One region of the Thioalkalivibrio sp. ALE17 genome, then DNA from elsewhere that is predicted to be linked to it. Evidence: riboswitches for the same ligand, from Rfam matches in the RefSeq annotation. Region 1 holds a riboswitch; the other holds the start of a gene.
What was found. Region 1 has a riboswitch for cobalamin ahead of H609_RS0101360 (TonB-dependent receptor domain-containing protein). Riboswitches for the same ligand answer to the same signal wherever they lie in the genome.
Positions count from the first base shown of each region.

Region 1 (15,683 bases):
CCCGCATGGGCCGGTACCATTCCGAAAAGAAAAAGCGCGAAGATGCTCAGGATCGTGCAACGAAAACGCATGGAAACTTCCCGATAAACAGGTGCAATAGGGCGCGAGGCGTGTACTCGACACGCCTCGACCGTTGCAATGGGAATGGGACGCCGCCACCGCGGCGCCCCCACGAAGACCCGTCAGCCGCGCTGGTTCGCCGGTTGCCAGAGGACCTCGGTACCGTTTTCGTGACGAGCCAGCACACGGCAGAGCACGAACAGGAGATCCGACAACCGGTTGACATAGGCCAGCGACGCCGGACGCAATGCCTCGTGGTGATTGAGCGCCACCAGACGCCGTTCCGCACGCCGGCAGACGGTACGCGCAATGTGACAGTCGGCCGTAGCGGGACCCCCACCCGGAAGGATGAACTCCTTCAGGGCGGGCAGATCCGCGTTGAAGGACTCCAGCTCCACGTCCAGACGCTCCACGGAAGCCTCCGGGAGGGCCTGATGCCCCGGCACGGCCAGTTCCGCTCCGAGATCAAACAACTCGTGCTGTACCAGCGCGAGCGAGCGCCGCACCTCCTCCGGCAGGTCGTGGACCAGCAACCGGCCCACCACACTATTCAGCTCATCCACGTCACCAAACGCCTCGACGCGATGCGAGTCCTTGTCCACCCGCGAGCCATCCCCGAGGCCTGTCCGGCCTTCATCACCCGTACGGGTCGCAATCTTCGACAGTCGATTACCCATGGATCACCTCTGCTGATAGCGGAGCTTCATGAACGCGGCGCGCCCCGGCTGGTTGTAGCCAAGGGCCGTCTCGTAGTCCTTGTCGAACACGTTCTGAACCGAAGCTTGGAGCTGCCATTCCGGATGGATCTGATAGCTCGCGCGCAGGTTCAGCAAACCGTACCCGGAGAGACGCTCGTCATTATTGGCGTCGTTATACGAGCGGCTCTTGGCAATCACCGAGCCCCCCAGCGAGAAACGCTGAAACTTCCGATCGATATCCACACGGGCCGTCACGGGTGAACGCCGTTGGAGCTCGTTGCCTGTTTCACGATCCTCTGCATTCAGAAGGGTCAACGAAGCGCGCGAAATCCAATCATAACGTTCGTATCCACCCTCCAACTCAAGCCCGGCAATCCTCGCTTCGTCGACGTTTTCAGGCGGCCAAACTGGAATCATTTTTTCCACTCTCGATTGGAAAATCGAGGCATCCAGATACCCTTGATCAAAGCTAGCGCGAAGGCCTATTTCAGCCGTTTCGGACTCTTCTGCTTGAAGTTCTGGATCACCCGCCCCCGGCCAATACAGTTGGTTAAACGTAGGCGCATTGAAGGCCGTTCCATAAGACGCGCGCAGCCGTAGGATGTTGGTAGCCTGCATACCCCAGGCTACCTGCCCCGTCACCTTGTCGCCGAACTGTTCATTATCGTCGTAACGCAAACTTCCCTCGAGATCATGGCGGCCCAGGCCAACCTGCACCACCGAGTATGCGCCAACGTTGTATCGCGAATCTTCAACGTAATCGTTGGTGCTATCCACCCGGTCTTCATACGCATCGATCCCGGCAATCAAATAAACACGATCCGTTATCTCGAGATCGTTTCGCCAATCCACACCATTGCGTTTAGTGTCGAAGCGGGAAGAAAAAACGCCATCGCTAAAGTTATCGTTCTCATCGCGACTGTGACTAACACTGACTTCGGTATCCCAAAGCGGTGTTACAGGCACTCGCAAGCCAGCACGAAGGGCGGCATGCCGAAAATCGGTTTCATCTTCGAAGCCGTCGATTTCGGTTCTACCCTCGGAATACAGCACACTACCGAAAACCTCGACCCCATTATCGAGCCGGTGCGAGACCTTGGTGGCAAGTGAGGTGTTGTCATAGCCATCGCGGTCTTCATCGCCCACACCGTCCTGGACGTTGATACCGTCGGTATCAAAGTGGCTGACCGAAAAGCTGTAGTTCGTATTATCGGTACCCCCGGCGACACCGACCCCGGTCTCCCAGGTATTGAAGCTCCCACCGCCGACGAAGGCATTGACCTTCGGTGGGCCCTTGCGGCCCTCACGGGTAAAGACTTGCACGACCCCGCCGATCGCGTCCGAACCATAGATGCTGGTGCGCGGGCCGCGCACGATCTCCACCCGCTCGATCTCTTCCGGAGGCAGGAATTGCCAGCTTGCCCCGCCACCCGTCGCCGAACCCATTCGAACTCCATCGACCAGCAACAGGGTGTGCCCAGAGCTCGACCCCCGCGTGAAGACGGAAGTGGACTTGCCGAAAGCGCTGTTCTGGGAAGTTTCGACCCCCGCGCGGCCCTCCAGCAGATCGGTGAACTGCTGGGGCTGCAGGCGCTCGATCTCTTCGCGGTCGATGATGGTGACCGAAGCGAGCGTCTCGTCGACGGTCTGCGCGATGCGAGAGGCGGTGACCTGGACGGTCTCCAGGGTCTGCGCGTCGTTGGTATCCGGCGTATCCGCCAGAGCGGGACTGGTGGCCAGCAGGATGGCCGTGGAAAGTGCTGTGCGTTTCATGTCGTCTGTGTCTCCCGGCGAGCCGCCCGCACGCCGTTGATTCGTCGGGATCGCGCGAACAGGGGGAGACAGACACGAGGGGGATCGGCCACAACCGGCTAGCGGCCAGGCCCGATCATCCGCCTCGCATGCCCGCCGCATGCCGCGCGATCATTCCCTGGCCGGTCTCCGGGCTGACGAGCGTTCCGGTGCGGCGCCTTCCCGAACCTTATGTTCAGTGGCACTGGCCGCGACCATCAGGGACCGTCGGGCGGTCCCTCGCTCGATCACCGTTGCGGGGGCAGCGTCGGTTTCGTCCGTAGGCCTCGGAGACCTGCCCGGACTCACCGAACTTCCCGTTTAACCCGCCAGGTCGAGCCTGGCCGGGCACCGGGGAACGCGGCGAACACTACACAATTGGGCGCAAAATTACCAGCCGGGGGAGATTCGATCTCGCACAACCGGAACCGTCGAACCAGGCCCGTCGCGACGGATCATCAGCGGCGGCGCCGCTCCTCGGCGTGGAGATAGCGGGTCCCGCGCTTCAGCAGCAGGCCCCAGGTCTTGTCCTGCAGCATGGCGTCAAACTCGGGCGACCGCTCGGCGCGCAGTGCCACGGGATGCGACTCGTCGCCGGCATGCGTTGCCAGCATGTCCAGGCGCTCGCGGTTGGCGCCGTACTGCTCGACCAGGAAATCGCGCATCGAATCGCTCAAAGGCAGGTGATAGATACGCGTGAGGCGCATCGCCAGCCATTCGGCCATGCGCCCGAGATCCTGGCGGACCTTGCGCACCATGGCCGAGCCCAGACCCGCCTTGGCATCCGCGCTCATGCCCACATACAGCCCCCCGAGATACGCGGCCGGGTTGGCGTAGATCGCACGCTGGATGCTCGGGTTGGTGAGGTCCACCAGCGGCTCCAGGATCAGGGCCAGCTGGATGCCGATGCGCTTGGCCGTCTCGGCGTCCAGCGCTGCCCCTCCGAAGTAGAACAGGTCGCCCTCACGCTGGATCTTCAACTCCTTAAGGAAGTTGCAGAAGTCGTTGGCCAGCTTCAGCTTCTGGTCATCGGTCAGCTCGATCAGCTCCTCGCTGACCCGGATACCGCGCACACTGCGCTTGAACCAGCGCTTCTCGCCCCGCTTCTCCACCTGGGCGCGGCGCAGGGCCTCCCAGCGCTCCACCGCATTGGCGTAACGGCTCTGCGCCTGCATCAGCTGGTCGCGCGCCTCGCGCAGGTCCTCGACCCGCCGCAGTGCCAGTCCCAGGAGCTGCCCGTCCGGCGAATGTTCCCCCGGTTCCCGATCCTCCAGAGTGCGCAGTGCCTCCAGGACCTGGCGCCCCAGGTCGGTTACGGGCTCGCGCAGAGCCTGCGGATCCAGCCCCGAGGCATCGCTCTGGGACAGCAGAATACCGAGCGAGCGCAGGCGGCTGACCACCCCGGCCTGCGCCACGCGAAAGCGGTTGCCCTGGGATTCCAGTCGGTCCAGGGCGGCCCCGAGCTGCCAGCCACCGGACCATTCGAAGCTCAGGCGCTTGATCTGGCGCCCGTTCACGAGCTCGAACGCGAGCACGAAGATCGCCTGCACATCGTCGAGGGTGCACCGGGCCAGGTCGTCGGCATCGGCGGCGGAAAACAGGCGGTCCAGGAACTGGTCCACCCGGCGCACGCCATCCTCCTGGGTCGGCGCCACGCCGCGCAACCGATCGCGCAGCAGGTCGGCGACCTCCGGGGCCTCGTGGTGCAGCTTCTCCAGGGCCGCGAGCCGCGAATCCTCGGTCGCGCCCACCAGATCGCCCACGCGCGAGCGCAGGCCCAGGCGGCGATAGATCTCGATCTGCTCCGCGGCAGCCGCCAGGCTGGTATCGCCGGTCATCTCGCGCACCGCGACGGCCACCCCCTCGGGCGAGATATCCACCTCGTGGAGCAGCACCTCGGCCGCCTTGCGCCGGCGCATGTCCGGTGCGAGCTCGCTCATGGCCAGATCACGGGTCACGAACAGCAGGTCCGGCAGCAGGTCGATCGTGTTGCGCAGCTGGTCGCGCGACTGTTCCTGGCGTTTGCCGCGGGTGGCATCGGCGACAAAGCGCGCCACCAGGCCGATCACCCCGAACAGCAGGGTGTAGACGGCGAAGAAGATGAAGTTCTGTGCCGGGGCGGCATGCCCGAAACCGAGAAAATACCCGCCCTGCATGGCCAGGAACGTGACCGGTCCCGCCGCCCACAGCAGCTGGAGGAAATTGAGCGACCAGGGGACGCGCCGCGCGGTGGCCGCCACCTCGGTGATGCGGCTGCGGCCGGCCGCCTCGATCAGGACGTTCTCCTGCGACGGCCCGACGGCCTGCGGGTCTTCCTGACCCGGTGCCTCCCTGCGTTTACGAAAGCGACCGAACACGCGCCCCTGCTCCGGAATGGATGGTCACCGCCGGCATGGCCGCAACGTCCCCATTAGTGTAGGGAAAGTACGTTCGGTTCGCGCGCTCCGGACCCCGTTTTCGCGCCGTTCCCGGCGCATTCGGCCACCCCTCAGGCCGCGTTGCTGCGCCGTGCCTGGGCCTCGCCGGGCGGGATCGAGACCACCTCGGAAGCGTCGTCGCGGTAGAGGTAGTCGCGCGTCAGCGGCACCGCGTCCTGCTGCTTGGCCATCTGCACGTGGAAGACCACCTGTCCCCACCAGCGGAAGGTCCCCTCGCAACTGGCCAGATAGAACTCCCACATGCGGCAGAAGCGCTCGTCAAAGCGCGTCACGGCCTCGGCCCGGACCTTCTGGAAGCGGCGGTACCACTCAGCCAGTGTCTCGGCATAGTGCAGCCGCCAGAACTCGATGTCCGTGGTGTACAGCGGGGTGGGTTCCAGCGCACTCATCACCTCGGACAGCGCCGGGGTGTACCCGCCCGGAAAGATGTACTTGCTGAGCCACGGGTTGGAGGTGCCCGGCGGCTCCTGCCGCCCGATGGTATGCAGCACGGCGATGCCGTCGGGCGTCAGGAGGTCGTGTACCCGCTGGAAGAACGTACCGTAGTTGGGTGTGCCGACATGCTCGAACATGCCGACGCTGACAATCCGGTCGTACTGGTCCTCGTGCTCGCGGTAGTCCTGGTAGAGAAACCGCACCCGATCCTCCAGCCCGCGTCGCCCGGCCTCCTCCCGGGCCACCCGCAGCTGCTCCCGGGACAGCGTCACGCCGTCGACCTGCACGTCCGCGTGCTCGGCCAGATGGAAGGCCAGGCCGCCCCAGCCGCAACCGATATCAAGGACTCGCATGCCGGGTTCCAGGCGCAGCTTCCTGCGCAGCATCGCGCACTTGGCCTGCTGCGCTTCCTCCAGCGTCATATCGGGCCGCTCGAAGTAGGCACAACTGTAGAACATGCCCTCGTCCAGGAACTGGCGATAAAGCCACTCGTCTACATCATAATGATGGGCGATGTTCTGATAGCAGCGCGCCACCTTGTTGCCCTGCTCGATCAGCGCCCGGAGCATACGCACCGCCGGATTGACACGCTGCTGGAACATCGGCGCGAAGTTGCGCATAGCCACATCCAGGAACACCTGCAGGCCCTCGGGGCCAGGCGACCACATGCCGTTCATGTAGGTCTCGCCCAGCTGGAATCCCGGATCGCGACCGATCTTGCGCAGCGCCGCCCGGTCATGCAGCTGCATCGTGATCTCCGGCGTACCGCTACCGAAACGCTGCTCGCGGCCATCCGGGTGCCGCAGCACAAAGGTCCCGTAGCGCATGTATTGCTCGAGTAACCGCTCGATCATCTTGACTCCTGTCCTTGTCTCGGCGGCCCGTGCGCAACGCGTGGGTTCCAGGCCGTTGCCGCGCCACCCAATGTAAACTGAGTCTAAATATTGTTATCTCGCGTTGTCCATGCCTGATGCCGCGCGCGGTGAAGTGGGCGGCCGGCGCCGCTTCGAGACCCGTAATAACCCCGACCCGAATCACCTGCATTCCACAGGGACAGTAGCGCATTCCCGAGCGTGATGGCAGACCCCGAAAATCCCTTTCCCCAATTCCGAAAAAACGGCTACCCTGCACTCATGACGCTACGACCCACCCAAGCCTGTCAGCACTGCACCCTGCGCCAGCTCTGCCTGCCGGTCGGCCTGCCGCAGGACGAGCTCTGGCAGCTCGACGAGATCGTCCAGCAGCGCCGGCCGATCGCCAAGGGCGCGGCCCTGTTCACCATGGGGACCAAGTTCGACGCGCTGTATGCGGTCCGCACGGGGGCGCTGAAGACGGTGCTGATCTCCGATGACGGCACTGAACAGATCACGGGCTTTGCCCTGGCCGGCGACCTCCTGGGACTGGACGCGATCCATTCGGGCAAGCACCCGGTGAGTGCCGTGGCCCTGGAATCCACCAGCGTCTGTGCCGTGCCCTACGGGCATGTCGACGACCTCGCCGGGCGCCTGCCCACGTTCCGCCAGCACATGATGAGCGTGATGAGCCAGGAGCTCGCGCAGGACGAAAGCCTGCATGCGCTGCTTGCCCAGCGCACGGCCGAGCAGCGCCTGGCGACATTCCTCGTGGGGCTGTCGGAACGCCAGCGCACTCGCGGCCTGTCCCCCGAGCGGTTCTACCTGCCGATGTCGCGCGCCGACATCGCCAACCACCTGGGCCTGACCCAGGAGACCATCAGCCGACTGTTCACCCAGCTGCGCAACCAGGGCGTAATCAGCCTGCACACCCGCGACCTCGAGATCCTGGAGCCCGAGAGTCTGCGGAACACCGCCGGGGTTACGTTCACCTCCTCCGCCGCGAGCAGTGCCTGAATCCGGAGGCACCCCGGAGGAGCCGTCGACGGACTTCGAGGCCTTCTGGCGCTTCGCCGGAACCCTCTGGGCCGACCCCGATGCACGCGCGCGCCTGCTGCGCTGGCAGGAGCACTTCGGGGTGGATGTGATGCTGGCGCTGTTCGCCCTGTGGTACCCCCGACCGCTGACGACCTCTCAGTGGCAACGGCTCGCGCAAACCGCCCGCCGCTGGCAGACCTCAGCCACCGGACGCATCCGCGCCCTGCGCCGCCAGTTGCACACCCCCGAGCGCGACACGCTCTACCGCGCGGTACTCGCGCTCGAACTCCAGAGCGAGCGCCTGGCGGGCCTGCAACTGCTCGCGCAGGCCCGCCAGCTCTCGACGCCGGATAGCCGGTCCCACGCCGTGAACCACCGGCGCCGACTGCACACGCTGTTCCCCGCATTGCCGGAGGCCGAGATCCGCGACGCGCCACACACTCCGGATGGGTGTTCTCAATAGCGTGTCCACGCAGGGACGTACGTAGCGGCATGCCGGCTGCATGCGCTGGCGGTTCCGGCTATCCTCCCCGGCATACAGACCCTACACGGCAGGATTCATGTCCGACGATCTGCGCACCCAGCTCCTGAAGACGGGGCTGGTGGACGAAAAACAGGTTCGCAAGGCCAAGGCGCAAAAGCATCAGGCGCAAAAGGGCAACGCGAAAAAGAAGAAGGACCGCAAGACCGGCCCCGAGCCCGGCGTGGCCGAGGCGCGCAAGGCCGAGCAGGCCGAACGCTCGCGGCAGAAGAACCGCGAACAGCAGGAGCGTGCCGAACGCCGCGCCCGCCACGCGCAGATCCGCGAACTGGTCAGCACCCACTTGGCGCCGATCCCCGCGGGCGATGCCGCGCTGGACTATCACTTTCAGCAGGGGGGGCAGATCCGTCACCTACCGGTGACAGCGGATCTGCAAAAGCGCCTCGCCGACGGGCGCGCCGCGATTGCGGGGCTGGATATCCGACCGGAGAAGGGCTTCCGGGTCATCCCGCGGGAGACAGCGAACCGCATCCGCGAGCGCGATCCGGAATGGCCGCTGGTGATTCCGGCCGAGGATGATGCGTCGTCCGAGCCCGACCCGGACGACCCCTACAAGGATTACGTCGTCCCCGATGACCTGATGTGGTGAGGGCAAGGGGCACGCACGGACCGGCGGCCCCGCGGGTCCGTCAGTCCGTGGTGCGCTTCACGTCCGCGGCCGGCATGCCGGACTGCTGCGGACGCCGGGCCTCGTCACTGGACATATCCTGAGGGGTTAGTCCCCCCTCCCCCAGACTCTGGGGTGCACCCACCGACTCCTCCTCCGGCGCGCCGTTGCCACAGCCCAGGGCCAGCAGGCCCACGGCGGTCAGTCCGATCACCAGGGGGGTCGCTCGCTGAATCTCTCGCATCGCTATCGCTCTCGGGTGTTTTCAGGTCAAAGCGTGCAAGCCCACGGCCCGTCGCGCAAGCGCCGGCGTGAAGATCACGGGCCTGGCACACGCCCTTGAGACCCGCCTGGCTGCGGATTCGCTGTCAGACGGTCCCGACCGGCAGGATGCGGGTCCCGGCCTGGCCGTCCAGGATATCAGCGGCATGCCCCAGCGCACCGATCCCGACCCGGATGCCGCCTTGCGCCGCGCGCCGCGCCGCCTCCATCTTCGGGCCCATGGAACCCGCGGGGTAGGCCGCCGGCTCCACGGCCGTGACCAGCAGGGCCTTCAAGCGCCGAGCGTCCGGCGTACCCCAGTCCATATAGACGCCGTCGACATCGGTCAGCATCAGCAGCCAGTCGGCCTCGACATGCGCGGCCAGACGGGCGGCCGTCAGGTCCTTGTCGACCACAGCCTCGATGCCCTGCAGGCGCCCGGCCGCGTCGCGCACGACTGGCACACCCCCGCCACCGGCGCAGATCGCGACAGCGCCACTATCCACCAGGGAGCGTACCGCCTCCATGCCCAGCAGGCGCTGCGGCTCGGGCGAGGCTACCACGCGCCGCCAACCCTCGCCGTCGGGCGCGATATCCCAACCGCGCTCGTCGGCCAGCGCACGAGCACGGGCTTCATCCCAGGTGGGGCCGATGAATTTCTCCGGATGGCCAAAGGCCGGATCGTTGGGGTCGACCTCGGTCTGCGTCAGCAGGCTCGCCACCCGGTCATGCCCCAGTGCGTTGTGCAGCTCGCGCGCCAGGATGTAGCCGATCATGCCGTGGCTCTCGGCGCCGACAACGTCCAGCGGCCAGGCGATGCGATCGCACTCCGCCTGATTGGCCAGCAAGCCAACCTGCGGCCCGTTCCCGTGGGTGACGACCACCTCGTGCTCGCGCGCCACGGCGGCGATCGCCTCGGCGGCCTGTTGCGCGTTGCGCTGCTGGGCCTCGGCCGAGGGGGTCTCGCCACGTTGCAACAGGGCGTTGCCGCCCAGCGCGATCACGATGCGCATGGCGGTCCTCCGGGGGATTTGGTGGGTGTCAGGTCCGCGGCAGGGTGACGCCGCGCTGCCCCTGGTACTTGCCGCCGCGATCCTTGTAGGACGTCTCGCAGACCTCGTCGGACTGCAGAAACAGCATCTGCGCCACACCCTCGTTGGCGTAGATCTTGGCCGGCAACGGCGTGGTGTTGGAGAACTCCAGCGTCACGTGGCCCTCCCACTCGGGCTCCAGCGGGGTCACGTTCACGATGATGCCGCAGCGGGCATAGGTGGACTTGCCCAGGCAGATGGTCAGCACATCGCGCGGGATACGGAAGTACTCCACCGTGTGCGCCAGGGCAAAGGAGTTGGGCGGGATGATGCAGACATCCGACTGCACATCCACGAAGCTGCCCTCGTCGAAGCCCTTGGGATCGACGATGCTGGAATTGATGTTGGTGAAGATCTTGAAATGATCCGAACAGCGCACGTCGTAGCCGTAGCTGGAGGTGCCGTAGGACACGATCCGCTCCTCGTCGCGGTAGCGGATCTGGCCGGGCTCGAAGGGCTCGATCATGCCCTGCGTCTCGGCCATCTCCCGGATCCAGCGGTCCGACTTGATGCTCATTGGCCCTGTCCCTGGTCGGCGGTTCGCCGGATCAGTTGTTCTGAATCACGATATTGGGGAACTTGCTGCTGTAGTCCTTGGACTGCTCCGCCAGCTTGGCGCCGGTGCGCCGCGCGATCTCGCGATAGATCTCGGTAATGCGCCCATCCGGGTCGGCGATCACGGTGGGCTCGCCGCCATCCGCCTGTTCGCGGATGCGGATGTCCAGCGGCAGGGCGCCCAGCATATCCACGCCGTACTCCTCGGCCATGTTCTCCGCCCCGCCCTGGCCGAAGATGTACTCTTCGTTGCCGCACTTCGAGCAGATGTGGATGCTCATATTCTCGATGATGCCCAGCACCGGCACCTCGACCTTCTCGAACATGCGCAGGCCCTTGCGGGCGTCCAGCAGCGCGATGTCCTGCGGCGTGGTCACGATCACCGCGCCGGACACCGGAATCTTCTGCGACAGCGTCAGCTGGATGTCGCCGGTGCCCGGCGGCAGGTCGATGATCAGGTAGTCCAGATCCTTCCAGTTAGTCTCGTTCAGGAGCTGCTCCAGCGCCTGGGTCACCATCGGGCCACGCCAGATCATCGGCGTGTCCTCCTCGATCAGGAAGCCGATGGACATCGCCTGTACGCCGTGGCGCTCCAGCGGCTCCATGCTCTTGCCGTCCTTGGACTCCGGGTTGCCCTTGATGCCCAGCATGCGCGGCTGGCTGGGGCCGTAGATGTCCGCATCCAGGATGCCGACCTGCGCGCCCTCGGCCGCCAGGCCAAGCGCCAGATTCACTGCGGTGGTGGATTTGCCCACCCCGCCCTTGCCGGAGGCCACGGCGATGATGTTCTTGATCCCCGCCATCGGCTTGAGACTCTTTTGCACCGCGTGCGTCGTGACCTTGGTGTTGATGGTCACTTCCGAGGATTCCAGCCCGGCGACACCGGCCAGCGCCCCCTGGATGGCTGCGCGGAGCTCGTCGTGATAGCCGTTCGAGGAGTAGCCCATCTCGATGGCAATGGAGGCGCGCGCGCCCTCCACCTGAGTGTCCTTGACCGCGCCGGCGGCCACCAAATCCTGCTCCAGGTACTTGTCCTGAACAGTCTTCAGGGCGTTTTCGATCTGCTCGCGCGAGAGTTCGGCCATGGTGTTCGTTCCATCCAGCAATTGAAGGGTGACCGCGCGATTCTACTGGCACCGGTACGGCACGCCAATGGCAACACGCAGTGCCAGTCCTTTCCCGGGGCCCAAACATGCTCATCCGGCCGGGTGTCAAGCCTTTCGCAACGGTTTTATGCACAAACATGGCGCATACGGGGAAGACAGGCCTAGATAGCCGCACAAACGTCCAAACCGCTGCACAATAGTTGCTCAACTTGCTGTTTTATTTGATTTCTTTTGGGTTGGTCGATTTTTAACCAATTTGTCATGCGCCCTTGTGTGGCAAGGGGTAGCGACCGATTCCACCGGGTTTCCCACAGACTTATCCACAGCTTCTGTGGACAAGCGGGCCCAGCCCGCGCTGCGCCTCGACAAGCCGCCGGACACACCCGACAATAGCGCCCCTGCACCCGCGGCCCGGCGCCGCCCATCACGAGCCAAGCAATGACCGAAACCCCGCGCAAGATCCTCGTCACCAGCGCCCTGCCCTACGCCAACGGCCCGATCCATCTCGGGCACCTGGTGGAATACATCCAGACCGACATCTGGGTGCGGTACCAGCGTGCGCGGGGCCACGAGGTGATCTACGTGTGCGCGGACGACGCCCACGGCACGCCGATCATGCTCAAGGCCCGTGCCGAGGGCATCGAACCCGAGGAACTGATCGCGCGGGTGCGCCAGGAACACGAGGCCGACTTCAGCGAATTCCTGATCGGCTTTGATCACTACCACTCGACGCACTCCGACGAGAACCGCGAGCTGGCCGGCCAGATCTACAAGGCCCTGCGCGACGCCGGGCACATCGAGACCCGCACCATCGACCAGGCCTATGACCCCGAGGCCGGGATGTTCCTGCCGGATCGCTTCATCAAGGGCACCTGCCCCAAATGCGGCGCGCAGGAGCAGTACGGCGACTCCTGCGAGGCCTGCGGCGCGACCTACAGCCCGATGGACCTGAAAGACGCGGTATCGGCCATCAGCGGCGCGCGCCCGGAGTCCCGCGCCTCGGAGCACTACTTCTTCAAGCTGGGCGACTTCGAGGCCTTCCTGCGCGACTGGACCCGCTCCGGCCGTCTGCAGGACGCGATCCGCAACAAGCTGGACGAATGGTTCGAGACCGGCCTGAGCGACTGGGACATCTCCCGTGACAAGCCCTACTTCGGCTTCGAGATCCCCGACGCGCCGGGCAAGTACTTCTACGTGTGGCTGGACGCCCCGATCGGCTACATGGCGAGCTTTCGCGCCTTCGCCGAGCAGCAGGGCCTGGACTTCAACGCCTGGTGGGGCGCGGACTCCGACGCCGAGCTGTACCACTTCATCGGCAAGGACATCGCCTACTTCCACACCCTGTTCTGGCCGGCCATGCTGCATGGCGCGGGCTTTCGCACCCCGTCGGCGGTCTTCTGCCACGGCTTTCTGACGGTCAACGGCCAGAAGATGTCCAAGTCGCGCGGCACCTTCATCCGCGCCCGCGACTACCTGGACCACCTGAACCCCGAATCGCTGCGCTACTACCTGGCCGCCAAACTGGGGGACGGGGTCGACGACCTGGATCTGAACCTGGACGACTTCGTGCAGCGCGTGAACTCGGACCTGGTCGGCAAGGTGGTCAACATCGCCAGCCGCTGCGCCGGCTTCATCCACAAGCGCTTCGACGGCCAGCTGGCCGCGGAACTCCCGCGCCCGGACCTGCACGACGCCTTCGTCGCCGAGGGCGAGGCGATCGCGGCGGCATTCGAGCGGCGCGAGTTCGCCCAGGCGATGCGCCGCATCATGGCGCTGGCGGATCAGGCCAACCAGTACATCGACGAGGCCCAGCCCTGGGTGCTGGCCAAGCAGGAAGGTCGCGAGGCCGAGGTGCAGGCCATCAACACCCAGGGGCTGGACCTGTTCCGCATCCTGATTGTCTATCTCGCCCCGGTGCTGCCGAAGCTGGCGGCCGACGCCGCCGCGTTCCTGAACCTGGACGACACCCGCTGGGCGAACCGCGAACCCCTGATCGGACGTTCCATCCAGAAGTTCAAGCCGCTGATGACGCGCATCGAGCCGGAGACCATCGAAAAGCTGCTGGAGGCCTCGAAGGCCACTCTGGCCGCCCGCGAGACCGCCAGCCCCGACAACGCGGCCCCTGAACAGGCCACGGAGGCGAACGTGGACCCGATTGCCGAGACCATCGACTTCGATACCTTTGCCCGGGTCGATCTGCGTATCGCCCGCATCGCCAATGCCGAGCACGTGGACGGCGCCGACAAACTCCTGAAACTCACCCTGGATATCGGTTCCGAGACGCGCCAGGTATTCGCCGGCATCAAGTCCGCCTACGCCCCGGAGGACCTGATCGGCCGGTATACCGTGATGGTCGCCAACCTGGCCCCGCGCAAGATGCGCTTCGGCGTCTCCGAGGGCATGGTGCTGGCCGCCGGCCCGGGTGGGTCGGAGCTCTACATCCTGAACCCGGATGACGGGGCCCGCCCCGGCATGCGCGTCAAGTGATGCCCACCGCAACCGACGAGAACGGCATGGAACGCGCGCGGCCCATGGATTTGCACCCGAGCCTCGCGTAAGCTGCCGCTCTTTTGTCGACACCCGGACGCATGGAACAAAGCCCCGAATTCAAAGCGCAGGTTCGCCTGCTGGCCGAAGCCGGACGCGAACTCGCGGACCGCGGCTGGCTCCCCGCGCGCACCGGGCACTTCTCCGCGCGTCTGGACGACCGGCATATCGTGATTACCGCCCCGGGGCGCAGCAAGGACCTGCTGGACGCCCACGACTTCATGGTGGTGGATCTCGAAGGGCATCGGGTCACCGGCAGCGGCGAACCCGGCCCCGAGACCTTCCTGCACATCATCATGTACCGCCGCGACGCGCAGCTCGGCGCCGTCCTGCATACGCACAGCGTGCAGGGTACCGTGCTGTCGCGGCAGGTCACGGGCTCACTGCTGCTGCGCGACTACGAGGCCCTGCGCGAACTCCCCGGCTGCGAACACCCCGCGCGCGGCATCCGCATCCCGGTGTTCGCCAACGAGCCGGACATGCAGCAGCTGGCCGCCCGGGTCGACGCCGCCATGGACCGCGACCCGGCACTTGCCGGTTACCTGATCGGTGGTCACGGGCTCTACACCTGGGGCGAGACGGTGGAACGGGCCATGCAGCGCACCGAGGCCTTCGAGTTCATGTTCGAATGCGAAACGCTGGCCCGCCAGCTACCCCTATGACCCCGACCTCCGCTCACCCCGCCCCCCAAGCCGTCATCCTGGCCTTCGAGGGGGTCCTCGCCCCGTCCGGCGTGCTGCGCGATACGCTGGAACCGCACGCCCTCGAGGCGCTGCCGGACTTCCTCGAGCGTCACGCCGAGTCCACCGCGGTCCAGCGGACGCTGACGGACATCCTCGCCTACTCCGGGCGCGAGCTGGACGTGGACGGGCTGCTGTCCCAGATCCGCGCGTGGATCCGGGGCGGGCAGGACATCACGCCGGTGCGCCAGCTCCAGGGGATGGTCTGGGCCGATGCGCTGGAGGCCGGGGCCCTGCAGCCACAACTCTCCCGGGAAACCGCCGCGACGCTGGACCGGCTGCACCGCAGCGGAGTGGCCCTGTACAGCTTCGGCGCGACCCCGGCACCGGTACAGCGCGACTGGCTGCGCCACGGCCCGCACCCGGAGGTCGAACAACACCTGACCGGACTGTTCGACACCCGCATCGGTGGCCGCCGCGATGCCGGCAGCTACCGTCGTCTCGCGGAGGAGATCGGCCTGACGCCGGAGACCGTGCTGGTGCTGTCCACCCGCCGTGACGAGCTGGACGCCGCCCACCAGGCCTGGCTGCTGACCGCTCGCCCGGCCGCGGACCCCCAGGCCGAGGACGACCATCCGGTGCGGCCCTTGACCTCGCTCATCTCCGACACCGCCGACGGGCACTAATCTGACTCGACATTCCCGGCCTCGGCCACGCGCCGGACTAGGGAGATGCTGATTGAATCGCACGTCCGCGTTGGTGCCCCCTGTTTCCCGAGACAAGGCGCGTCGTGTAGCGGGTAGTGGTTCTACCCGCAAGCGGCGCAACGCAGGATCGGGGAACAGGGGGCACCAACCCCACAAGCTATTGAAAGCAGGGGCTCGGCCGCCCGTTTTTTTGATCAACAACGGGCGCGGGAACGGCGTTGCGGCTCCTTTGTGCAGAATGACTGCACGGCAGTCACCGCGCCTTGTTCGCACGCAA
Region 1 is NZ_AUDT01000001.1:298,639-314,321, forward strand. It holds gene H609_RS0101350 (cobaltochelatase subunit CobN) at 1-71, opposite strand, end outside; gene H609_RS0101355 (cob(I)yrinic acid a,c-diamide adenosyltransferase) at 183-737, opposite strand; gene H609_RS0101360 (TonB-dependent receptor domain-containing protein) at 741-2,531, opposite strand; cobalamin riboswitch at 2,673-2,920, opposite strand; gene H609_RS0101365 (hypothetical protein) at 3,008-4,906, opposite strand; gene H609_RS0101370 (cyclopropane-fatty-acyl-phospholipid synthase family protein) at 5,038-6,276, opposite strand; gene fnr (fumarate/nitrate reduction transcriptional regulator Fnr) at 6,556-7,290, shown strand; gene H609_RS0101380 (DUF2390 domain-containing protein) at 7,283-7,774, shown strand; gene H609_RS0101385 (DUF2058 domain-containing protein) at 7,872-8,441, shown strand; gene H609_RS0101390 (hypothetical protein) at 8,482-8,703, opposite strand; gene H609_RS0101395 (carbamate kinase) at 8,828-9,733, opposite strand; gene dcd (dCTP deaminase) at 9,762-10,328, opposite strand; gene apbC (iron-sulfur cluster carrier protein ApbC) at 10,360-11,451, opposite strand; gene metG (methionine--tRNA ligase) at 11,911-13,959, shown strand; gene mtnB (methylthioribulose 1-phosphate dehydratase) at 14,061-14,681, shown strand; gene H609_RS0101420 (hypothetical protein) at 14,678-15,385, shown strand.

Region 2 (15,683 bases), 290 kb from region 1:
TCCGCGGCCTGGGCATGGCCGAGGGTCTGCGCATCCTCGACAAGGTGAAATCGGAGATCGGCGTGCCGGTACTGACTGACGTGCACGAGGACACGGCGCTGGACGAGGTCGCCAGCGTAGTGGATGTATTGCAGACGCCGGCGTTCCTCTGCCGTCAGACCAACTTCATCCAGAATGTGGCGCGCCAGGGGCGTCCGGTGAATATCAAGAAGGGCCAGTTCCTCGCACCCTGGGACATGGGCAATGTCGTCGACAAGGCGCGCGAGGCGGGCAATGACCAGATCATGGTCTGCGAGCGCGGGGTTTCGTTCGGCTACAACACCCTGATCTCCGACATGCGCGGCCTGGCCCAGATGCGCCAGACCGGCTGCCCGGTAGTCTTCGACGCGACCCATTCGGTGCAGCAGCCGGGTGGGCAGGGCGCGTCCTCCGGTGGCCAGCGCGAGTTCGTACCGGTGCTCGCGCGCGCCGCGGTGGCGGCCGGGGTCTCCGGGCTGTTCATGGAGACCCACCCGGATCCCGAGAAGGCCCTGTCGGATGGCCCCAATGCGTGGCCGCTGCCAAAGATGGCCGAGCTGCTGCAGACGCTGAAGGCGCTGGACGCCGCGACCAAGGCGCAGCCGTTCGCGGAGGCGGAATACGGCCTCGGCTGACCCCCGATTTTTCGATAATGCGTCCCGGGCGGCTCCGTCCGGGCGGGTACTTTTCAAGGAGAGAGCATGTCCCAGATTGCGGAGATTCACGCCCGCGAGATCATCGACTCCCGGGGCAACCCGACGGTCGAGGCCGATGTTGTCCTGGATTCCGGCGCCATGGGGCGCGCGGCGGTCCCGTCCGGCGCCTCCACGGGGGCCCGCGAGGCCCTGGAGCTGCGCGATGACGAGAAGCGCTACGGGGGCAAGGGCGTACTGAAGGCGGTGAGCCACGTGAACGGCGAGATCCGCGACGCGCTGCGCGGCATGGAGCTCGAACAGACCGCGGTGGATCGCCGCATGCTGGAACTGGACGGCACCGAGAACAAGTCGCGCCTGGGGGCGAACGCCCTGCTGGCCGTCTCCATGGCGACCTCGCATGCCCTCGCGGCCGATCGCGAGCAGCCGCTGTTCGAGACGCTGGGCGGGGAAGACGCCACGCTGCTGCCGGTGCCGATGATGAACATCATCAATGGCGGGGCCCACGCGGACAACAGCGTGGATATGCAGGAGTTCATGATCCTGCCGGTGGGCGCGGACTCGGTGCGCGAGGCGGTGCGCTACGGCGCCGAGGTCTTCCATGCGCTGAAGAAGGTCCTGGCCAAGCGCGGCCTGGCCACGGCGGTGGGCGACGAGGGTGGCTTCGCCCCCGATCTGCCGTCCAATTCCGCGGCGATCGAGGTGATCCTGGAGGCCATCCACAATGCCGGCTTCAAGGCGGGCGAAGACATCTGGATCGGCCTCGACTGCGCCAGCTCCGAGTTCTACCGCGACGGCCGCTACCACCTGGACTCCGAGGGCAAGGCCTTCTCGGCGGACGAATTCTCCGACTATCTCGCGCACTGGGTGGACCAGTACCCGATCCTGACCATCGAGGACGGGATGGCCGAGGATGACTGGGATGGCTGGAAGACCCTGACCGAGCGCCTGGGCAAGCGCGTGCAGCTGGTGGGCGACGACCTGTTCGTCACCAATACGCGCATCCTGCAGGAAGGCATCGACAAGGACATCGCGAACTCCATCCTGATCAAGCTCAACCAGATCGGCACCGTCACCGAGACGCTGGAAGCGATCGAACTGGCGCGCAAGGCCAACTACACAGCGGTGATCTCGCACCGCTCGGGCGAGACCGAGGACGTCACGATCGCGGACCTGGCGGTCGCCACTCGAGCCGGCCAGATCAAAACCGGTTCGCTGTCGCGTTCTGACCGGGTGGCAAAGTACAACCAGCTGATCCGGATCGAGGAACACCTGGGGAGCCGGGCCAGCTACCCGGGTATGTCGGCGTTCACCTTCGGGCGCTGAGGCGGTTGCGGGGCGGCCGTGTCGAGGATGCAGTCCGCAGCCTGCGGCGCGGTTCCTGTCCCGGGGCGTCCGGGCCTCGTAGAATGCCGGGCATGCCGGCCACTCGTAAAAGCCCTCGTTCCGTTGTACCCGCGCTCGGCGCGGTGCGCGGGCGAGGGCTTTTCTTTGGGTTCAAGTCGATGGAGTGCGGGTGATGCGCGGCCTGCTGATCGGGCTGGCGCTTGTGCTGCTGGCACTGCAATGGCCCCTGTGGCTGGGCGAGGGGAGCTGGCGCGACGTGCGCGACCTGCGCGAGCAGGTCGAGCGCCAGCGGGCCTCGAACGCCGAACTGGAGCAGCGCAATCAGGCCCTGGAGGCGGAGGTGCGAGACCTGCGCGGCGGAACCGAGGCGGTGGAAGAACGGGCCCGGCGCGACCTGGGGATGATCCGCGAGGACGAGGTCTTCTTCTTCGTGGTGGGCGAGGACGAACCCGCCACGCTGGACATCGAGCCGCTCCCCGGATCGGCCGGGCAGACCGAGCCCGGTCCCGACTCGCGGGTGCCCGAGGAGGCCGAGCCGGCCACCGACACCCTGCCACCGGAGGATCCCTTTGATGGCTGACACCGGGGGCGCAGCGGCGCGCGAACCGGCCTTCTGGGCACTGATCCCGGCGGCCGGCATTGGCCGGCGCATGGGGTCCGACCGTCCCAAGCAGTACCTGACGCTGGGTTCGCGGACGATCCTGTCGCATACCCTCTCGATCTTCCTCGAGCATCCGCGCATTCGCGGCGTGGTGCTGGTGCTGGGACCCGACGTGGATCCCGACGCCCTGGATCTGCCGCTGGCGGGCGGGCGGCTGTTCCGTGCCGCCGGCGGAGCGGAGCGGGTGGATTCCGTGCAGAATGGCCTGGATTTCCTGGCCGAACGGGCGCACGAGGACGACTGGGTGCTGGTCCATGATGCAGCCCGTCCCTGTCTGCCGCAGGCGGATGTGGACCGCCTGCTGCGTGAGTTGCGGGATGACGCGGTGGGCGGGTTGCTGGCCAGCCCCAGTACCGACACCATCAAGTGGAGCGATGGCGGCGGCCGCGTGGAGCGGACGCTGGACCGGGAGCGGGTCTGGCGCGCCCTGACCCCACAGATGTTCCGGCTGGGGATGCTGCGAGAAGCGAATGCGCGCGCACGCGATGCGGGTCATGCGGTGACTGACGAGGCCAGCGCGATCGAGTTTCTGGGGCAGGCCCCGCGGCTGATCGAGGGTTCGGCGATGAATATCAAGATCACGCGGGCGGAAGATCTGGAGCTGGCCCGTCTCTACCTGATGCAGCAGGGCCGGCTGGAAGGACGGTTCAGCGCATGAGCGGGTTGCGCATCGGCCAGGGCTTCGACGTGCACGCCTTCGGTGAAGGGGATCATCTGGTCCTCGGCGGCGTGCATATACCGTTCGAGCGTGGCTTCGTCGCGCATTCGGACGGCGACGTGCTGCTCCATGCCGTCTGCGATGCCCTGCTCGGCGCCGCCGCCCTGGGTGACATTGGACGACACTTTCCGGATACCGATCCCGCATTTCGCGGCGCGGACAGCCGCGTCCTGCTGCGGGAGGTCCTCCAGCGTGTTGCGGCGGCCGGCTGGCGCCCGGTCAACATCGACTCCACCGTGATCGCGCAGGCGCCAAAGCTGGCGCCGCACGTCCCCGCCATGCGCGATCATATCGCCGCGGATACCGGCCTGGTGCCCGAGGCCGTCAGCGTGAAGGCCACGACGACCGAACATCTCGGGTTCACCGGGCGCAAGGAGGGCGTGGCGGCGCAGGCAATCGTGCTGCTGGAACCGGCCTCGGGGATGCTGCGGGTATGACCGGGGCCGGGCGCGGGAATGCGGGAGTCCTCGGCCTGCATCACGCCAGCCTGGTCATTGCGGACGTTCAGGCCGCGCGCGAGTTCTACGGGCACCACCTTGGGCTGGCGCCGCTGGAGCGGCCCGAACTCGGATTTCCGGGGCTGTGGTACGACCTCGGCAACGGCCAGGCCCTGCACCTGCTGCGGGTGCCGAACCCGGACCCGACCGAGCGTGCGGTACGGTGTGGGCAGGACCGCCACCTGGCGCTGCGCGTGGATGAGCTGGAGACCTTCGCCGCGCGGCTGGAGGCCGCGGGGTTTGCGGTGGAACGCAGTCGCTCCGGCCGCCCCGCGGCATTCGTACGGGATCCCGACGGCAACGCCATCGAGCTGATCGAGGACGGTGCCTGAATCGGCCAGAGAGAGTCCCCTCATGAGCGACGCGCGCTACATCCTCGCCCTGGACCAGGGCACGACCAGTTGCCGGGCCATCCTGTTCGACCGCGCGGGTACGATCGTCGGCGTGGCGCAGAAGGATTTCGCCCAGATCTATCCGCAGCCCGGCTGGGTGGAACACGACCCGATGGAGATCTGGGGTACCCAGATCGGCGTGGCGCGCGAAGTACTGGAGACGCGCGGCATCAAGCCCTCCCGACTGGCGGCGATCGGCATCACCAATCAGCGCGAGACCACGGTGGTATGGGACCGCGCCACGGGGGAGCCGATCGCCAATGCGATCGTGTGGCAGGACCGGCGTACCGCCGCGTTCTGCGACGGACTGAAGGCGCAGGGCCTCGAGGGCCTGCTGCGCGAGCGTACCGGTCTGGTCGTGGATGCCTATTTCTCGGCCAGCAAGCTGCGCTGGCTCCTGGATCACGTGGACGGGGCGCGCGAGCGCGCGGAACGGGGCGAACTCGCCTTTGGCACCGTGGACAGCTGGCTGATCTGGAACCTCACCCGCGGGGAACGTCACGTGACCGATGTGACGAATGCCGCGCGCACCCAGCTGTTCAACATTCACACCCTGGAATGGGATTCCGAGCTGCTGGAGCGGTTCGGGGTCCCGCGCGCGATGCTGCCCGAGGTGGTGGACTCCAGTGGCGTGCTGGGCGTGACCGGCGCCGAGATGTTCGGCGGCGCGGAGGTCCCGATCGCCGGCGTGGCGGGGGACCAGCATGCGGCCCTGTTCGGCCAGGCCTGTTTCGAGCCCGGCATGGCCAAGAACACCTACGGGACCGGCTGTTTTCTGCTGATGAACACGGGTGGCACGCCGGTGGAGTCCCGATCCGGCTTGCTCACCACCCTCGCGTGGTCGCTGGACGGCCGGGTGGAATACGCGCTGGAGGGCTCGATCTTTATTGCCGGGGCCGCGATCCAGTGGCTGCGCGACGAGCTTCACCTGATCGACGCGGCCGAGGATTCCGAGTACTACGCGGGCAAGGTGGCGGACGCCGACGGGGTCTACGTGGTGCCCGCCTTCGCCGGGCTGGGTGCGCCGTACTGGGACATGTACGCGCGCGGCGCCATCTTCGGCCTGACCCGTGGAACGCGCAAGGAGCACATCACCCGCGCCACGCTGGATGCGCTGGCCTATCAGACACGCGATGTGATCGATGCCATGGCGCAGGACGCCGGGATCGGGCTGAAGGCCCTGCGGGTCGACGGCGGGGCCGTGGCCAACAACGTGATGATGCAGTTTCAGGCCGACATGCTCGGGGTGCGGGTCGAGCGCCCGGCGGTGACCGAGTCCACCGCGTTGGGGGCCGCCTGGCTCGCGGGACAGGCGGTCGGCTTCTGGACCCGTGACGAGTTGGCGCAGAAGGGTGGGCTGGACCGGGTGTTCGAGCCGCAGATGGACGCGGCCACGCGGGAAGAGTACTACCGCGGCTGGAAGAAGGCCGTGAAGCGCACCATGGGCTGGGCGCGCGAGGACGACAGCGACTCGACGCCGTAGCGGGTGATGGTCTGGGGCCTTGCCGACGCGGGCGGGGGCTTCGCCGCCAAGGCGGCTCCCACAGGGGGCTGCAGGTAGAGCGATGGCTTCGACAGGCAGCCCGGCCCAGATCACTGTGGGAGCGGGCTTGCCCGCGAAGCCCCTGCCAGGCTCGGATTGGGCCCGGGGCTCAGTCCATGCTGGCCGGCTCGGCGGCGAGCTGGCCGGACTGGTAGTCGCTGATGGCCTGTTCGATCTCGTCGGAGGTGTTCATCACGAAGGGGCCGTAATGCGCGATCGGTTCGCCCAGCGGTCGCCCCTTGAACAGCAGCACGCGGGCATCCTGCTGGGCGATCAGGTGGATCTGGGTCTGGCCGCTCCACACACCCATCTGCCCGGTCTGCAGGCCGATGAGCTCGCCGTCGAACACATAGGCCAGCACGCGGTCCTCGAGCTGCACGGCAAGTGACAGGCGATAGCCGGCGGGCAGCGTCAGGTCGGCCATCGCGGCGCCTTCGCCAATCTGCGCCAGCGGGCCCTCGGTATCCCCCGCACTGGTCTGCCAGGACCCGGCAATGGCCTTGAAACGCAGCGGGTCGTCGTCTTCCGGCAGGTGGCGCATTGCGTCGGCGTGCACGTCGCGATAACGCGGCGGGTCCATCTTGCGCCGGGCGGGCAGGTTTACCCACAGCTGGAAGCCGTGCAGGCCCTCGCTGTCGAGCAGGGGCATCTCGGAGTGGATCACGCCGCGGCCGGCGCTCATCCACTGGGCCTCGCCGGCCTCCACGCGGCCCTGATTGCCCATGGAGTCCTCGTGCGTCAGGCCGCCATGGACCAGGTAGGTCAGGGTCTCGAAGCCGCGATGCGGGTGGGCGGGAAAGCCGCCGATGTAGTCCTCGCGCGCGCTTGCCTTGAGCTCGTCCAGCATCAGGAAGGGGTCCAGCCCGCCACGAAAGTCATGGATGCGCCGAATCTTCACCCCGGCCCCGTCCTGGGTGGGATGGGAGGTCTTCACGCTGTCCGGCGGTGTCGGGTTCATGGCGTTCTCCTTCGCAACAGGTCTGCACCATACCGACCATGAAACGAAAAGAAAATTGCATCGTTTCCCGTCATGGGGCCTTTTGTCAGGCGGTGGACAGATCCCAGGAATCGGCAAACGCCTCCAGGCTCTCGATGAAATCGGGATCGTGTTCCTGACGGTTGATGGTCAGGTGCAGGACGACGGCCTGCGGGTCGGGCGGGTGCCCGGTGGTCAGCGTCCAGGCCAGGCCGTTGGGGCAGTCGGGCAGGGACAGGCGCACGCCACCGTTGATGACCTCGCGGTGCACCCGGAACTCGCCCCACAGGCAGTAGACCACGCCGGCATCGGGACCGTCGTCCTGGATCAGCGTGTCGATGGCATCACTGTGAGCGGGCAGGGCGGGGACGTTCAGCCGCCGCTGCAAGGTTTCGGCATCCAGGGTCGCGGGCAGATTGCGGAAGAATTCCATGGCGGTCACTCGTTGCGCGGCAGGAACACGGGCAGGCCGTCGACCTCGCCTACGCTCAGGCGCTGGTTGTAGAGGCGTTCCAGGGCACTGGGCACGAGCATGGTGGCGGTCGGGCCCCAGCATGCCTGGCCGTCGGGGAACAGCAGGAGCAGATGGTCGCAGTAGCGCGCGGCCAGGTTGACGTCGTGCAGGACCAGTACGGCGGCCCGGTGCGCCTGGGCAACGATGCCCTGCACGCGGTTCAGCACGGCGACCTGGTGATGTAGGTCCAGCTGACTGGTGGGCTCGTCCAGCAGGAGCAGGCTGGGGTCCTGGGTCAGCACGGTGGCGATGGCCAGACGCTGCCGCTCGCCCCCGGAGAGCGTGTCCACCATGCGGTGCTCCAGGTCGGCGAGGTCCATCTCCGCCAGGGCGGCCCGGGCGCGGGCGTAATCCTCGGAGGTCTCGATGTCCCAGGGGCGCAGGTAGGGGTGCCGACCGATCAGCGCGGTCTCCAGCACCGTCGCGGGGAAGCCGTCGTAGTGGGTCTGGAAGACCAGGCCGATGCGCCGCGCCAGTTCCGCGCGGGGCAGGTGGTTGATGGCCTGGCCCCGGACCTCGATGGTGCCGGCGCGTGCGGTCCGCAGGCCGGCGAGCGTTTGCAGCAGCGTGCTCTTGCCCGCGCCGTTGGGGCCGAGGATGCCCCAGCACTGGCCGGGGTCGACGGTCAGTTCCAGCGGGGCGCCGGGTGCGCGCCCCGGGATGTCGATCACCAGGTCGTGGGTGGCGAGTAGCGTATCCGGGCCCGGCTTCTGGTGGACGCTGCGCGCGCCCAGGCCCGGGGCTTCATGCGGCCGGCTGTGGGCGGGTGCGGTGGGAGAGCTGGGTGCCATCAGCGGCTCCGGTACAGCAGGAACAGGAACACGGGGACCCCCAGCATCGCGGTGATTACGCCGACCGGCAACTGCTCCGGGGCGATCATGGTGCGGGCGAGGGTGTCGGCCAGCGTCAGCAGGATGCCGCCGCCCAGCGCGGAGGCCGGCAGGATCACGCGCTGGTCGTTGCCGAAGACCAGGCGCAGCATGTGCGGCACGATCAGCCCGACAAAGCCGACCGCGCCGACCTGCATGACTGCGGTCGCGGTGATCAGCGCGGCGGCGACATAGATGCTCCATTCCACCGGGCGCACCGCCACCCCGAGTGCCGCGGCCTGCATCGGGCCGCGCGCGAGCACGTTCAGCGTGCGGCCCAGCGGCAGGGCGAGGAACACGACCAGCACCAGCAGGATCCAGGCGGGATAGGGGTTGCGCGCGTGGGACACATCGCCCATCAGCCAGTAGAGCATCCCGGGCAGCTCGGCCGTGGGGCTGACTGCGAGCAGGAAGCTGATCATGGCGCCCCAGCCCGCCGCGACCACCACGCCCGTCAGAAGCAGGCGCGTGGGGGTCCAGCTGCCGGTACCGTGCGCCAGGCCGAACACGATCACCGTGGACAGCAGGGCACCGGCGAACGCGGCCAGGGAGACGGAGAACATCGACAGGCCCGCGAGCATCGCCAGCAGGGCGCCGACGGAGGCGCCGCCGGAGAGGCCCAGCACGTAGGGGTCGGCCAGCGGGTTGCGCAGCAGCACCTGCATCAGCGCGCCGGCCAGACCCAGCAACCCGCCTGCGGCGAAGGCCGCCAGGGCGCGCGGCAGGCGCAGCTCCAGCACCAGCGTGTCGTGCAGGCGGCTGCCCTCGCCGAGCATCACCGCCAGCAGGTCGCCGGGCGCGATCGCGACACTGCCGAAAGCCAGCGCGATCAGCACCGCCAGCAGCGACGCCGGCAGCAGGACCGCGGCGGCAAGGAGGAAGGCGCGGGTCACGAGGGGTCAGTCCACCCGGCGCAGGCGCGCCCGCTCGAGCTCCTCGCACATCAGGCGGGTGCCCTCGGCGATGCGCGGGGTATGGCGCTGCAGCAGGGACGGCGGGATGAAGAACAGGTTGTCGCGCTGGACCGCGGTCATGTCCTCCCATTGCGTCCAGGCCAGGACCCAGTCGGGGCGATCCTCGCCCATGCCGCCGCCGATGATAACCTCCGGATCGGCCTCGATGACCGCCTCGCGGTCCATGCGCGGGACCAGCCGGTCCAGGTGGCCGAATACGTTCACGCCGCCGCACAGGCGGATGGCCTCGCTGATCAGGTGGTCGTCGTTCACCGTCATCAGGGGCTGTTCCCACACCTGATAGAACAGGCGTACCGGGTCGCGCTCGGCGTAGTCCTGGCGCAGGGTGTCGATCGTGTCCTCGAAGGCCTGCACGGCCTCGTCGCCTTGCGTCTCGGTGCCGGCGAGCTGGGCCATGCGGCGCATGCTGGCGGACACGCCATCGAAGCTGCGGGGCTCCGACACGTAGACGTGGAAGCCGAGCTCGCGCAGGTGTTCGATCTGGGATTGCGAGTTTCCGCTGCGCCAGGCAACGACCAGGTCCGGATCGAGCTGCACGACGCGCTCCATATCGATGCGGCTGTAGCCGCCCACCCGGGGAAGCATCTCCGCCTCCGGCGGGAAGTCACTGTGCTGGGTCGCGCCCACCAGCTTGTCGCCAGCCCCGACGGCGAACAGGACCTCCGTGATATGCGGGGCGAGGCTGACGATACGCTCGGCGGGTTGTTCCAGCCGGATCTCGTGACCGTCATCGTCGGTCACCGAGACCGGGTCGGCCAGTGCCGGCGCCGTGCAAAGCAACGTCGCGACGAGCAGGGCGGAGGAGCGTCCGAGGGTCTTGAAATTCATAAAAATCCGGTGGTTGTGGCGCTGTTGCGAGGTCGAATGGAGGACGTCTGCGGTAGTGCGCGCAAGCCGCAAAAGCGTTTCATCATAGCAGCATGGGCAAGATGGTTTGGTGCCCAAATTGGTCGGGGGCGCGCCGAACGCGTATCATACGGCGGCTTGAATCAGGTGCCTGCAATGCGCAGGTGAAACGGGAAGCCGGTGCAAATCCGGCGCTGCCCCCGCAACGGTAAGTGAGCGGCGAACCACACCGCAGGCTTGGCCACTGTGCCCCCACGGGTCACGGGAAGGCGTCTGTGGCATCGGCAGCCGCCGACGCTCGCGAGCCCGGAGACCGGCCTGGTGATGACGCATCCTGCGATCGTGCGGCGGGCAACGATCGAGGGCACGGGCACCATCTGCGGTGCCCGTTCCTTCGTGGTTTCGCCGTGCCGTCGCCCCGACGGAAACGCATGACGAACCCAGACCCCAAACCGAAAGAAGGGCATCCGAACGCGTTCGCCTCGGCCGAGCGCGAGGCGGTTTATCGCGTGATCGGGGAACGCCGCGACATGCGCCATTTCCGCCCGGATCCGGTGGATGGCGCTACGCTGCGCCGGCTGCTGGAGGCCGCCCACCGCGCGCCCAGCGTCGGGTACATGCAGCCCTGGCGCTTCCTGCGGGTAACCGATCCGGCGCTGCGCGAGGCCCTGCATGCCCACGCCGCGGACGAGCAGGCCCGCACCGCCGAGGCCTGCGGGGAGCGCGCGGTGGAGGTGCACCGCCTGAAGCTGGAAGGGATCCGCGAGGCGGGGGAGTTGCTGGTCGTGGCCCTGACCGACGGCCGCGAACGCTATGTGCTGGGGCGCCGTACGCTACCGGAGATGGACCTGTGCTCGGCGGCCTGCGCGATTCAGAACCTGTGGCTGGCGGCCCGCGCGGAGGGGCTGGGCATGGGCTGGGTCTCGCTGTTCGATCCGGACTGGCTGGCGCGGCAGCTGGACATGCCGGAGGGCGGCTATCCGATCGCGGTGCTGTGCCTCGGCCATGTGGAGCGTTTCTACGACCGGCCAATGCTGGAGACCGCGGGCTGGGATCGTCGGCGGCCCCTGGAAGAACTGGTCTTTCAGGATCGCTGGGGCGTGCCCGGCGAGCTGGCAGCCGACCCGGATGCGGCAGGCGCCGGAAACGGGGCGGACGAACGGACCGGATCCGACAGCGCATGAGCGCCTTCCTGATCCTGATGGGCGCCCTGATCCTCGATCGCTTGTTCGGCGATCCGCGGCGATTCCACCCGCTGGCCGGGTTCGGTCGGCTGGCGGCCTGGGCCGAGGCGCGCTGGCATGCGCCCAGTCGCCTGCGCGGGGCGTTGCTGCTCGCGGCGCTGGTCCTGCCATGGGTGGCGCTGGCCGCTCTGGGGGCGTCGCTGGCGTGGGGCTGGCTGCTGTCGCTGGCGATCCTGACCCTGGCGATTGGCTGGCGCAGCCTGGACGAACACGCCGAGGTGGTCGCGCGGGCCCTGGAGACGGATGATTTGCACGGTGCCCGCACGGGCGTGGGGATGCTGGTCAGTCGGGACACGGAGGCCCTGGACGTGCGCGGGGTGAGCGGGGCGACCATCGAGTCGGTCCTGGAGAACGGCAACGATGCGCTGTTTGCCACGATCTTCTGGTTCCTGGTCGCCGGGGCACCGGGCGTGGTGGCCTACCGGCTGGTCAATACCCTGGATGCGATGTGGGGGTACCGTAACGAGCGGTATGCCACGTTCGGCTGGGCGGCCGCGCGGCTGGATGACGCCATGAACCTGATCCCGGCGCGTCTGACGGCCCTGGCCTATGCCCTGGCGGGGCGCGGGCGGGACGCATTGCAGTGCTGGCGTGAACAGGCCGCCGGATGGAAGAGCCCGAATGCCGGGCCGGTGATGGCCGCTGGGGCCGGTGCGCTGGGCGTGGTGCTGGGCGGCCCGGCGCCCTATGGCGGCCAGCGCGAGTGGCGTCCGCGTCTGGGCATGGGCCGCCTGGCCGATGCCGCGGGCATTCGCCAGGCGGTGGCGCTGGTGGACCGGGCGCTGGCGATCTGGATGGCGTTCATCGTGATGGGGGTGATTGTCGTTGTCCTGTTCTGATCGGCAGAAGGCCCTCATGCCCGAATCCCGGGCGCTCATGCAGGTGCACGGGGGTGGCGTGCGCCAGGCAGCTGCGCGCTACGGCATTCCGGCAAGCGAGTGGCTGGATCTCTCCACCGGCATCAACCCGCATGGCTATCCCGTGGGCGAGGTCCCGCAGCGGGTCTGGGCGCGGCTGCCGGAACCGGACGACGGGCTCGAGGCCGCGGCCGCTGACTATTACGGCACGGCGGCCCTTCTGCCCGTCGCGGGCTCGCAGGCGGCGATCCAGTTGTTGCCGGCGCTGCGCTCGGGTACGGCGCGCGTCGGCATCCTCGAACCCAGCTACAACGAGCACGCCCGGGCCTGGCGGGAGGCCGGACACACGGTACGCCCGCTAAACGGCGAGGCGATCGCCGCGGCGCTGCCCGAGCTGGACGTGCTGGTGCTGGTCCACCCGAATAACCCGACCGGGCAGTGCTTCGAGCGTGCGGACCTGCTGGCCTGGCATGCGGAACTGGCGGCGCGTGGTGGCTGGCTGATCGTGGACGAGGCCTTCATGGATGTGACGCCGGGGGCCAGTCTCGCGCAGGACGCACCGCGCGAAGGCCTGGTGGTGCTGCGTTCTCTCGGCAAGTTCTTCGGGCTGGCGGGCGCGCGGGTCGGGTTCGTGATCGCCGACGACGCGATGCGCGCGCAGCTGGCCGCCCGGCTGGGTCCGTGGGGTCTTGCCGGACCTTCGCGCTGGATTGCTACCCGGGCGCTGACCGACCGCGCCTGGCAGGCCGAGACTCGGAGCCAGCTGCAGGCGCGCGGTCAGCGCCTGGCGGAACGGCTGCGTGCGCACGGGCTGGCGCCCACCGGCGGCACCGCGCTGTTCCAGTGGTGCCGGGTGGATGATCCCGCGGGTTGGCAGGACCATCTGGGCCGGCAGGGCATCCTGGTGCGTCGATTCGATGCGCCCGGGAGTCTTCGGTTTGGCCTGCCGGGTGACGCAGCCGAGTGGCAGCGCCTCGAAGCGGGGCTGCAGCGGGCATGACGGGTACGACGCTGATGGTGCAGGGGACGACCTCGGATGCCGGCAAGAGCGTGCTGGTCGCGGGGCTCGCGCGGGTGCTGCACCGCCTTGGACTGTCGGTGGTGCCGTTCAAGCCGCAGAACATGGCGCTGAACAGCGCCGTGACCGCCGATGGCGGCGAGATTGGCCGGGCCCAGGCCCTGCAGGCCGCCGCCTGCGGCGTGGAACCGCATACGGACATGAATCCCGTACTGCTCAAGCCCAGCTCGGACCAGGGCGCGCAGGTGATCATCCACGGGCGGCCCGCGGCGGAACTGGATGCGCGGGCCTATCACGACTACAAGCCGGTGGCCCGCGAGGCGGTACTGGCGTCGCACGGGCGCCTGACCGATCAGTACGACCACGTGCTGGTGGAAGGCGCGGGCTCGCCGGCGGAGATCAACCTGCGCGCGGGCGATATCGCCAACATGGGCTTCGCCGAGGCGGTGGACTGCCCGGTGATCCTGGTCGCGGATATCGACCGGGGCGGGGTGTTCGCGCATCTGGTGGGCACGCTGGCGCTTCTGAGCGAGACCGAGCGTGCGCGGGTTCAGGGCTTCGTCATTAATCGTTTTCGCGGCGATATCAGCCTGCTGCAGCCGGGGCTGGACTGGCTGGAACAGGAGACCGGCAAGCCGGTGCTCGGCGTGATTCCGTACCTGCAGGGGTTGTATCTCGATGCCGAGGACGCCCTGCCGCGCGAGGCGGTGCCGGAGAAGGCTACGGATGCGCTGAAGGTGGTCGTGCCGGCCCTGCCGCGCATCTCCAACCACACTGATTTCGACCCGCTGCGCCTGCACCCGGCGGTGGATCTGCGTTTTGTCGGGCCCGGCGAGTCGTTGCAGCCGGCGGATCTGGTGATCCTGCCGGGCTCCAAGTCGGTGCGCGACGACCTCGCCTGGCTGCGCGGTCAGGGCTGGGAGGCCGCGCTGCAACGGCATGTGCGCTACGGTGGCAAGGTGCTGGGCATCTGTGGGGGCTTCCAGATGCTGGGGCGCGCCGTGCACGACCCCGACGGCGTCGAGGGCCGGCCCGGTTCCGCGCCGGGGCTTGGCTGGCTCGATATCGAGACCCGCCTGGCCCCCGAAAAGCGTCTGGAGCGTGTTCACGGGGATCGTGTACTGGGCCGGGAGGCAGGCGTGGAAGGCTACGAGATTCATGCGGGCATCACGACCGGGCCCGGACTGGAGCGGCCGCTGCTGCATCTGGCGCACGGGCCGGATGGCGCGTGCAGCGAGGACGGTACGGTGGCCGGCACCTACGTGCATGGCGTATTCGACCGTTCGGAGGCCGCCGATGCCTTGCTGAACTGGGCGGGTCTGCGCCCCGGTGCGGGACAGGGAGAAGACCTGGCCGCGGCGCGCGAACGCGGTCTTGCACGCCTGGCGGATACCCTGGAGGAACACCTGGACATGAAGCGTGTACTGGCCCTGCTGGGGGCTGTATCCACGGAGCCGGTGGCATGAAGACCCTGGTCCTGGGCGGCGTGCGTTCCGGGAAGAGCCGACTGGCCGAACGCCTGGCGGCGGAATCCGGCCTGCCGGTCACCTATGTCGCCACGGCACGGGCCGACGATGCCGAGATGGCGCGCCGAATCGAACGCCACCGCGCCGACCGCCCCGGTGACTGGGGCCTGGTCGAGGCGGACACGGGACTGGCCCGGGCACTGGAACAGGCCGCTGGTCCGGGCCAGTGCCTGCTGGTCGATTGCCTGACACTTTGGCTGACCCAGCTCCTGTGCACCGAGGACGAGGCCTGGATCGAACGCGAGCGCGAGGCCCTGATCGAGACGATCCCGTGCTTGCCGGGCACGCTGGTCTTCGTCTCCAACGAGACGGGGATGGGCATTACCCCCATGGATGAACTGTCCCGCCGTTTCGCCGACGAGGCCGGCTGGCTGCACCAGCGCCTGGCACCCGAGATGGACCGCGTGGTCCTCACCGTCGCCGGTCTCCCGCATGTGCTCAAGGGTCAACTTCTGTGATCCAGGGCGGGCTTTGCTGTGGCCAGGGTGGCGGGGATTCGCGGGCAAGCCCGCTCCCACAGGGCTGCCGCACATGCCTTTGTGGGAGCGAGTTTGTTTGTGGGAGCGGGCTTGCCCGCGAAGACGGATCGAATAGGGAGAACATGTGACCGAAGACTGTGACTGGCTGCAGGTGCCGCCGGCGCCCCTGAGCGCCGAGGCGCGCCAGACAGCGGCCGAGCGGCAGGCCCAGCTGACCAAGCCGCCGGGTTCGCTCGGCCAGCTGGAGGCGATCGCCGAGCGCCTGGCCGCCATGCAGGGGGTGGGCCAGCCGACGCTGGAGCAGGTGCACATCGCCGTGTTCGCCGGTGACCACGGCGTTGTGGCCGAGGGTATTTCCCGTTTCCCGCAGGCCGTGACGGCGCAGATGGTCGCGAACTTCGCGAACGGCGGTGCGGCGATCTCGGTGCTGGCGCGGCACCTGGGCGCGTCCATCGAGGTGATCAACCTCGGCACCGTGTCGGATCCTCCGGCCGTGACTGGAGTGCAGCAGCTGAACCTGGGCGCCGGCACCGCGAACCTGGCCCGCGAAC
Region 2 is NZ_AUDT01000001.1:4,282-19,964, reverse strand. It holds gene kdsA (3-deoxy-8-phosphooctulonate synthase) at 1-653, shown strand, start outside; gene eno (phosphopyruvate hydratase) at 720-1,997, shown strand; gene ftsB (cell division protein FtsB) at 2,191-2,598, shown strand; gene ispD (2-C-methyl-D-erythritol 4-phosphate cytidylyltransferase) at 2,591-3,337, shown strand; gene ispF (2-C-methyl-D-erythritol 2,4-cyclodiphosphate synthase) at 3,334-3,834, shown strand; gene H609_RS0100090 (VOC family protein) at 3,831-4,226, shown strand; gene glpK (glycerol kinase GlpK) at 4,249-5,769, shown strand; gene H609_RS0100080 (pirin family protein) at 5,939-6,787, opposite strand; gene H609_RS0100075 (hypothetical protein) at 6,873-7,238, opposite strand; gene H609_RS0100070 (ABC transporter ATP-binding protein) at 7,244-8,110, opposite strand; gene H609_RS0100065 (iron ABC transporter permease) at 8,110-9,081, opposite strand; gene H609_RS0100060 (cobalamin-binding protein) at 9,088-9,990, opposite strand; cobalamin riboswitch at 10,137-10,345, shown strand; gene bluB (5,6-dimethylbenzimidazole synthase) at 10,440-11,192, shown strand; gene cbiB (adenosylcobinamide-phosphate synthase CbiB) at 11,189-12,091, shown strand; gene cobD (threonine-phosphate decarboxylase CobD) at 12,108-13,109, shown strand; gene H609_RS0100040 (cobyric acid synthase) at 13,106-14,593, shown strand; gene cobU (bifunctional adenosylcobinamide kinase/adenosylcobinamide-phosphate guanylyltransferase) at 14,590-15,111, shown strand; gene cobT (nicotinate-nucleotide--dimethylbenzimidazole phosphoribosyltransferase) at 15,257-15,683, shown strand, end outside.
Region 2: it holds a riboswitch for cobalamin, as region 1 does, so the genes downstream of both, bluB (5,6-dimethylbenzimidazole synthase) here and H609_RS0101360 (TonB-dependent receptor domain-containing protein) in region 1, are expected to answer to the same signal.